2 regions of the Mycobacterium noviomagense genome follow, and region 2 is predicted to be linked to the other one. Evidence: riboswitches for the same ligand, from Rfam matches in the RefSeq annotation. Region 2 holds a riboswitch; the other holds the start of a gene.

Region 1 (4,421 bases), 310 kb from region 2:
CGGGGCGAGGTCACCGTAGAGCTCGCGCAACGTCGCGTCACGCGGCGCCTCGCTGCCCCAAACACCGAATTTGATGCCAGCGGCCTCGAATGGGTGCGTGCTGCTCGCCAGACAAGCCTCGACAACCGACTGCGCCGCTAAGTCCGCGACGTCGAGGATCGCCCCCGGCCCATTGTCGGCGGCTACCGCTTCTCGCAGCACGTCGTTGGTCAGCCGCGCCACCACGCGCGCGTGCGGGTTGGCCCTCCTTGCCAGTAGTGCGATTTCGAGATTTGTCGCATCGTCATCTCCCGCGCACACCACGGCGACCGCTTCGGCAACCCCGGCATTGGCGAGGTCGGTGTCACCGAGCTTGACGACGCTCGCGCCGGCGTTCTTCAACTCCTCGATGATCGTCGTCGCCAGTGCGTCCTCACCACTGACAATGATGTGGCCGTACATGATCTCCGCGGCTCCCATCGCTGATCTGGAGGCACACCGGTCAGCCAACGCCGGCTTGGACAACTTTGACCACGACCAGCACACCGGCGAGGACCAAGTAGACGCGGAGCGTCAGCAGCCCTGCCCGCCGTACTGGCGACATCACCGGCCGCTCGAGGGTCGCGAACGCGGGCATGCGCCAGGTTGCACGCACCTTGTTGCGAAAAGCTTTGCGGTCGGCGCGGGTCAACGTGGGGAAATTGTCCAGTTCTTCCAACTGTTCGGGATTGAGCGCACCCAACGGCACGGTGTCCTCCGCGTCGTGTCGGTCGGCGTACCAACCGATTGCGAAGACGATCACGGCGCCGAGTAGGCCGATCGCGCCACCGCCAACCAGGGCACCCTCGAGCGTGTCGGTTGACAGGTTCGGAAACAATGTCACCGCCGTCAACATCAACGACAGCACGACGAGCGACCACACGATCATCCAAGCCAGGGCATTCTGCCGGAAACTGTTCACCCACGGCCCCAGTACCGGACGGTCGTTGCACAGGAGAACCAGAAATACCGTTGCCGACGGCAGCAGGATGCCGGCGAGAACCTGCACACCCTGCGTGATCAGTCCCAGGACATGATCGGGGCTGAATGCGACCACAGCCGAAATCCCAAGCAGCGCAGCGTAAGTACTGTAGAACAGCGGCGCTTCGGTCATCTTCCAATGCAACGAATGCGGCTTGCCGAGCGTGTCACCAAGCGCGTAGGTGGTGGACAGCCCGATCACGTTCGCGCCGATGAGCGAGCAGTCCAGTAACACGATCGCGAACAGCACGCCGACGGTGTGGCCGACGTGGTGGGACAGCTGAGCAGCGACCGCCCCGGCGTCGGTGAAGTTCCCTGCGTCGCTGGTGCGGCCCAACCCGAACGCGGTGGCTGCCATGAGCGCGATGCCCCCGCCGATGACCCCGACAATGCCGATAGCCAGATCGGCACGCCCGTACGGTATCCAGCGGGGCGTGATGCGTTTGTCGACGACATTGGACTGCTGAAAGAACAGCTGCCAGGGCGCCACTGTGGTGCCTACGATCGCGATGATCACCATCAATACGATCGAGTCGGGTTCGCCCGGCAAGGAAGGCACCAGCCCACGGGCGCTTTCCCCTAGCGTGGGATGCACCAACAGCACCACCGGGACAAGCGCCAGGTTTATTGCCAGGAGCACGAACATCAGTTGCTCCCAACGACGGAACGAACCGCCTGCGACCACTCCGAAGAGCAACACCGCGGCAGCCGGAATCGCGATAGCTCTCGGGCAGCCCAGAAATCCGAGTGCCAATGAGACACCGATGAATTCGGTGACGATCGTCAACGCGTTGAGAATCAACAAGTCACCGATGCTGAATGCGCCCCAAAACTTGCCGAACCGTTCGAAAATCAGCCGCGCATGACCAACTCCGGTGACCGCGCCCAACCGCAGCACCATCTCCTGGTTGACGTAGAGCACTGGGATCATCAACAGCAACGTCCACAACAGGCTCATCCCGTAGTTCTGCCCAACCTGGGCGTAGGTCGCCACGCCACCGGCATCGTTGTCGCCGATCATCACGATCAGTCCCGGCCCGGTGATGACCATCAGCGTTCGCAGCCGCTGCCAGCGGCTGCGGCCCGGGCCAGTGGCGTCGCGTGCGATGCGGCCGAACGCGCCAATGATGTCGCCGACATGTGCCGAATCGATCACCGCCGACCCGGATTCGCTGGCGATCACATCCGCTGCGACATGGCTACCATTATCGCCCGGGGCGCCGTCGGTGGTCGCTGAGCTACCAACGCCGACAATGTCGTCTGGCCGGGTGGAGATCTCAGTCATCGGCCTCTCACTTTCCGAACAGAATCGTGGTTGCAGGTGTGCAGTGTGTGCTGGGCCGGTGTGTCATTTGCGGTCGCTTTCAGCACGGGACCGATGACCGCCCGGGGTGGCAGTGATTACTGCCGGCGGCATTGTCGAGACATATAGGGCGGCTCGCTGCTGTGGAGCCAGATTGCAGCGAGCGCGTAACCGGCCCGCCATCTGCCGAGCGGCGTGTAACCCGATCCACCGGTGGGTCCTTGGAATCCGCTGTGCAACAAAACGAGTCATGATCTTCTCCTAGGAGTGACGCCCGGCCGGCTTGCCGTAGTCCACCTCAGTGCCCGAGCAGTCTCGGGTGCGCTTCATTAACCGCCCGTTCACCAATGGTGTACAGGCGCAGGCGAAAGACGCCCGCTGCGCTCAGACGGCAGAAGGAATGCCGCGGCCGGATTGGGACGGAACGGACTTCGAATACGGATATGGACTATCGCTCTGATTCATTTCGCCCTCACCTCCTCACGGCTAGAACACACGCTGTGTCGCAATTATCTGCAAGTCCTGACGGCCCTCGGGCAGCTTCTTGCCGATGCGGCCGCGATAGTGCGACCACGGCAGACGGTGCTCAGCCGGCGTGCCCACCATCTGGTCGAGCAGGTTCGTGGCATGTAGGGCCAGCGCGACATGATGCTGGACATGCCCTAAATCGCTGAAGGCCCGGAACATGTCGGCGCAGCTCACGTTTGGATCTGTTATCCCCGATAGGACCTCGAGTGCGTCACAAAGCGCCGCTCGGACATCCCCGCAGGCTCGGTGGATCTGGCGCTCGGGGTTAGGAGCGGGCATTTGCTTTGCCCTCGGGCCACTCGGATGTGCCTGTGTCGCAACAAAATCCATGATGTTCTCCTGGCAGCAGCCCAACCGGCTGGCACGCAGAATTCCGCCGAGGGCGAGCGAATGCCGGCGCGCTTCATCGCTCTGCGCACCGATAGCGCGCAGACGTCAGCGAAACAGCGTCCGTTAACGCTCAGGCGGCTGGAGAGATGCCGTGACCGGATCGGGACGAAACGGACTTCGAATACGAATACGGACTGTCGCTCGGACTCACTTCGCCCTCACCTCCTCACGGCCGGGGCACACGCGGGTGCCATCACGTTACACAACGGGGTGAGGCGACCTGGCGACTCGGCCAGGGGCGGCACCCCTCTCGTCTGAGCTTTGGCACTGCAAGGCGTATCCGGAAGATCCGGAAGCCACTTGGGCTCAACCCTTAAGCCGGGAGGAGCTGTCCTGACCCTGGGCGTCTCTCGACGTTCGGGGTCAGTGGCCTGTATCCCTGCAGACGCCTCACCTAGCGAGGTGCTTGCCCCTACATGCTGGCACTCACACCTGGTGCCCGTCAAACATTTGGCAAAATTCGCTCCGCCGAACTCCATGGCGCCACGGCCGAGGCGTTAATAAAACACGCAGCCGCGACATCAGACTCTGTCAACATCTTGGGTGTGGTTGCGCCGGCGCGCTTTTGGAGCGGCCCAGATGTGCTGCAGTGGCCAGACTGCCTAGCTGCGTACGTTCCTGACGAAGGCCGATCAGCCCCGATTTGTTCACGCCCGCGATGACGCGGGCCTCGGAACGCCGATGCCCGAAGCCGGCAAGCCAGCCAGTCAGCTGCGCCTGACTCGCACGAATGCCGGCACCTCGAGACCGGCGCGCGCCGTTGGTGACATATCGCACTAGGTCACGGTGTTGGGTTGACGGACGGCCTTCCGGGTGCCACGATTGCCCATGCATGCACCTCGCTAGGTGAGGCGTCTGCAGGGACACAGGCCACTGACCCCGAACGTCGAGAGACGCCCAGGGTCAGGACAGCTCCTCCCGGCTTAAGGGTTGAGCCCAAGTGGCTTCCGGATCTTCCGGATACGCCTTGCAGTGCCAAAGCTCAGACGAGAGGGGTGCCGCTCCTGGCGGAATCACCAGGCTGCCTCACCCCGATGTGCGACATGGTGGCACTCCCATGTGCCCTTGGCCCTGAGGAGGTGAGAGCGGAATGAGTCGCGGTGATAGTCCGTATCCGAGTTCGGTGACCGTTTCGTTCGGATCCGACCCCGGCATCAATCCCGTCGCCTGAATCGGCTTGCGCCGCTTCACTTAACGCGCA
Region 2 (4,421 bases):
GCTGACGCCGGGAACTCGTGGGCGCGACGGCGCACAGGCGTTCAATCTCGTGCACTGTTACCCAGACACTGTCGTACACACCGTCATTCCGCTGGCCGCCGGACCCACGGTCGGGCGGTTCGTCCCGCCCGGAACGGTGCAGCGTGAACTCAGCGACGCTCAGGTGAGCATCCTGCCGGCGGCCCGAATACCGCGCATCCCACCGCAATTGGCACACCGCAGGTGATTCCCAGCGGACGGGACCAACGCACCCGCCCGCTGGGTCGTCTCACTCGTCGGCGACGGCCCGCTCCCACGGTGCCGGCACTGGGAAGTAGCCTTCCAGGAACTCGCCAACCGCACGCGCTCGCTCCTCGGCGCTCACCTCGGGGAAGCTGCCGTCATTGAGGCAGAAGAAGTCGAACTTGCGCTTCCTCAGCAGTTTCGGCAGTTTCGCCAGCCCAGACCGCAAGGTGGTGTCCACGTAGAGCACCTTCGCCGCCTCGTTCTGCACCGCCCGCCCGGTCATCAACGCGTAGTAGTGATACAGCGAGTTGGTCACCGAAATGTCGGTGCTGCACCGGAAACGGCTCGCCTGAGTGCGGGCGAAGTCCTCCGCGAACTCGCGCTCGAGCTCGAACAGGACGCTCTTGCGCAACGGAGCAGCGGTGTGCTCCAGGTGACGGGTGATGATCTTGCCGAACCTCTCCCACAGCAGTTGCCGGTTGACCCGTGCGGCGTTCTCGAAGCCGCTGCGCTCGGGGTGGTTGACGCCCAACCCGATTCGGGTTCCCGCTTCGATGAACTTGGTGACCCCGCCCGGGGAGAAGAACATCGCCGGCGACAGCGTCCGCCCGAAGAACATGTCGTCGTTGGAGTACAGGAAATGCTCAGCCAGGCCAGGGATGTGGTGCAGCTGGGTCTCCACGGCGTGGCTGTTGTACACGGGCAGCGCGGAACGGTCGGTGAAGTGCTCCTCGGCACGCACGATCGTGATCTTCGGGTGCGGAGCCAGCCACTGCGGTACCGGCGAGTCGGTCGCGATGAAGATCCGGCGCACCCACGGCGCGAATGCGTGCACCGACCGCAGGGCGTACTTCAGCTCGTCGATGTGGCGGATCCGCGCGTCGGCGTCATCACCTTCCCCCACAACGTGATTCGCCATCGCCGCCGCCCGGCGCGCCCGGAACTCCGGGTCGTTGCCGTCCACCCAGGAGAACACCATGTCGATGTCGAACGTGATGTCCCCGGCGTGCGGGGTGAACATCCCGGCGATCGTCGGCCATGTCCGGCCGTGCAGTTCGACTTCTGTGTATTCAACCTCGCTGAGCGCCAAGGTCTTGCGGGTCAGCGAGTTCTCGATGGGGCAGACCGCCTGCTCGCCGTCGAACACCCAGAACTGCAGTTCGACGCCGGCCGAGGCGCCGTAACGCATGCCGGAGCGCGGGCATTCGCGCCGGCGGAATATCCGCAGCAACCGCGGGTCCGGTGACACAGAGAGCAGCCCGTCACCGAGATACACAGAGCGGCGGCCAGTGCCGTCGAGAACCTTGGCGCGCAGCGGCGCGTCCAGGCAGGCCGCCATCAAAGCGTCGGCCACCCGGGCGCGCAGGGCGATATCGACCACGAGTGCCGGGCGTCCGTCCGCGCCGCGGATGAGTAGGAACGGAATACCGGCGCGCTCCAGCTCGCCGCGGATGTACAGCAAGTCCTGCTGCATAGCCTCGTACGGAGTCAGGCGCAGCCCATCGGCTGAACCGACGACGTGGAAGTCGATCGTGCTGGTCATGGGAACACCCGCCTTCCGTACTCGATCCCGGTCACAACATGCACACAGAGGGACACCGCAGATGCGGGTCGAGCGGCGACATTGCCCTCACACGTTGAGCTTTGGCACTGGCCGACGTATGCCCGCCGAGGCGGGAAAGCCACTTGGGACCACCCCTTAAGCCGGGGAGATCTGTCCTGATCTTGGGCGTCTCTCGACGTCGTCAGATCAGTGGCCTATGTTCGTCCAGGAGCCTCGCCTAACGAGGTGCTCCCGCAAGGTAGCACCGATTTCAGCGTTCGGCAACACTGTGGCAACACTGTCCGGGCTGCGGCCAAAGCCGTTGGTGTTGTTCGGGTCCCGCGTCGCGGCCGAACCGGTCACCGATGCCGCGCCGCCAGCCGTAACCGCACGGCCATCAGGATGACACCGAGCGCGTTTCCGCCGGGGATGTCGCAATGGTCGTCACACCGGCAGGACCCCCACACCTGATCATGCCAGGTGTTTCCTTCCACCAGCAGTACGCCGTGGGTGTCCAGGAGCCGGCGAGCCAAGCCGGGGTTGTTATCGAACTTGGCGCTGACCACCTCTTCCATCGCCGCGAATTTGCCGCCGGCTTCCCAGCCCTCGACCAGCGGCGCGGCACGCCCGATCTGCTTGGCGCGTGCCGGATCATCGGTGTCACGAATGGCCGCAACCGCCGCAGGGTCGCGCGTCTTCGCCGCGGCGAAGGCATGTTCGCTGGTTGGATACAGCCAGCCCCGATGCGGGGTGGGCGCAGGTGCGAAGTTCGACAAGAACAGGTACTGCCCCGCGAAGGAGTCGATTATCGGGATATGCAGCGCGTTCATCGGGCGACCTCCGCAGCTTGCAATCCTGTCCTGTGGGCCAAGCTACGCGACCCGCCGAATACGCGTCACGCGAAGTGCGCGACGTTCAATCGGCGGGCTACTTCGACGACTTGCCGTCAGCCGAGCCAGAAGCCTCGGGTTTGGGCAGCAGCGCTTCCAGCGCCGCGCCGGTGATCCGCCGAAACGCCCGTCGCGGCCGGTTCTGGTCGAGGATCGCGACTTCCAGGGTCGACACACCCAAGGCCGGCTGGTCGCCCGAGCCGTTGCCGCTGCCCGCCCGCAGCGCCTCGACGGCGATCCGCACCGCGTCGGCCAGGTCGGCGTTTTCGGTGTAGGAATCCTTGAGCGCGTTGGCGATCGGCTCGGTTGTGCCACCCATGACGACGTAGTGCGGCTCGTCGTTGATCGACCCGTCGTAGGTGATCCGGTACAGCTCAGGGGGTTTGGATTCGCCGTAGTGCGCCACCTCGGCCACGCACAGCTCGACCTCATACGGCTTGGCCTGCTCGGTGAAGATGGTGCCCAGGGTCTGCGCGTACACGTTGGCCAGCTGTCGGCCGGTGACGTCGCGGCGGTCGTAGGCGTAGCCGCGGGTGTCGGCGAACTGGATGCCGCCGCGGCGCAGGTTGTCGAATTCGTTGAACTTACCCGCGGCCGCGAAGCCGACCCGGTCGTAGAGCTCGCTGATCTTCTGCAGCGAGCGCGACGGGTTTTCGGCGACGAACAACACACCGCCCGCGTAGGCCAGCGCCACCACGCTGCGGCCCCGGGCGATGCCCTTGCGGGCGAGCTCGCTGCGCTCGCGCATCGCCTGCTCGGGCGAAATGAAATACGGGAAGCTCACTTCTCACCCGCTTGCGCGTCCGGGCCGAAAGTGTCGGCGCGCGACCGGCTTTCGATGACCTCGCGGGCCAGCTCGGCGATGCGCTCCTCGGGCACGTCGACGGCGCCCTCGGGTCCGATGTTGACCGCCGTGGGGAAGATGCCGCGAACCAGATCCGGCCCGCCGGTGGCGGAGTCGTCGTCGGCGGCGTCGTAGAGCGCCTCCACCGCCACCCGCAGCGCCGAATCGGCGTCGGTGACCTGCGAGTAGAGCTTTTTCATCGACGATTTGGCGAAGATCGAACCCGACCCCACCGCCTGGTAGCCCTCTTCTTCGATGTTCCAGCCTCCAGCGGCGTCGAACGACACGATGCGGCCGGCCTTTTGTGGATCAGGATCGTCGATGTCGAGGCCGGCGAGCAGCGGCAGCGCGACCAACCCCTGCATGGCCGCGCCGAGGTTGCCGCGGACCATGATCGCCAGGCGGTTGACTTTGCCGTTGAAGGTGAGCGGGACGCCTTCCAACTTTTCGTAGTGTTCGAGTTCGACGGCGTAGAGCCGGGCGAACTCGACCGCGATGGCGGCAGTGCCGGCGATGCCCGTCGCGGTGTAGTCGTCGGTGATGTAGACCTTCTTGATGTCGCGCCCGGCGATCATGTTGCCCTGGGTGGATCGGCGGTCACCGGCCATGACCGCACCACCGGGGTATTTGAGCGCGACGATCGTTGTCCCATGCGGCAGCTGGTGACTGGGCGCACCGGTTCCGACGGGCTCGGGGGCGCCGGCGGAGACCGGCAATAGCTCCGGCGCCTGGCGGCGCAGGAAGTCGGCGAACGAGGACAGATCTACGGGGCTAGCGGGGACTCCGGGAAGTGCTGAATTCGTGACAAGGCGATCGCGGAACGGCCAGGTCACTGTCCGCCCTTTTGGACGTACGCGCGCACGAAGTCCTCGGCGTTCTCCTCGAGAACGTCGTCGATCTCGTCGAGCAGATCGTCGGT

The links. Region 2 has a riboswitch for magnesium ahead of G6N15_RS21465 (stealth family protein). Riboswitches for the same ligand answer to the same signal wherever they lie in the genome.
Region 1: another riboswitch for magnesium. It lies ahead of G6N15_RS19950 (hypothetical protein); the one in region 2 lies ahead of G6N15_RS21465 (stealth family protein).

Annotation. Positions count from the first base shown of each region.
Region 1 covers NZ_AP022583.1:4,221,292-4,225,712, forward strand. Annotated here, with positions in the region: gene G6N15_RS19940 (NAD-binding protein) at 1-441, opposite strand, end outside; gene G6N15_RS19945 (NRAMP family divalent metal transporter) at 482-2,284, opposite strand; gene G6N15_RS19950 (hypothetical protein) at 2,789-3,004, opposite strand; M-box (ykoK) riboswitch at 3,459-3,629, opposite strand; M-box (ykoK) riboswitch at 4,052-4,222, shown strand.
Region 2 covers NZ_AP022583.1:4,534,452-4,538,872, forward strand. Annotated here, with positions in the region: gene G6N15_RS21460 (phosphodiesterase) at 1-226, shown strand, start outside; gene G6N15_RS21465 (stealth family protein) at 269-1,768, opposite strand; M-box (ykoK) riboswitch at 1,848-2,021, opposite strand; gene G6N15_RS21470 (NADAR family protein) at 2,128-2,598, opposite strand; gene prcA (proteasome subunit alpha) at 2,696-3,442, opposite strand; gene prcB (proteasome subunit beta) at 3,439-4,335, opposite strand; gene G6N15_RS21485 (ubiquitin-like protein Pup) at 4,332-4,421, opposite strand, start outside.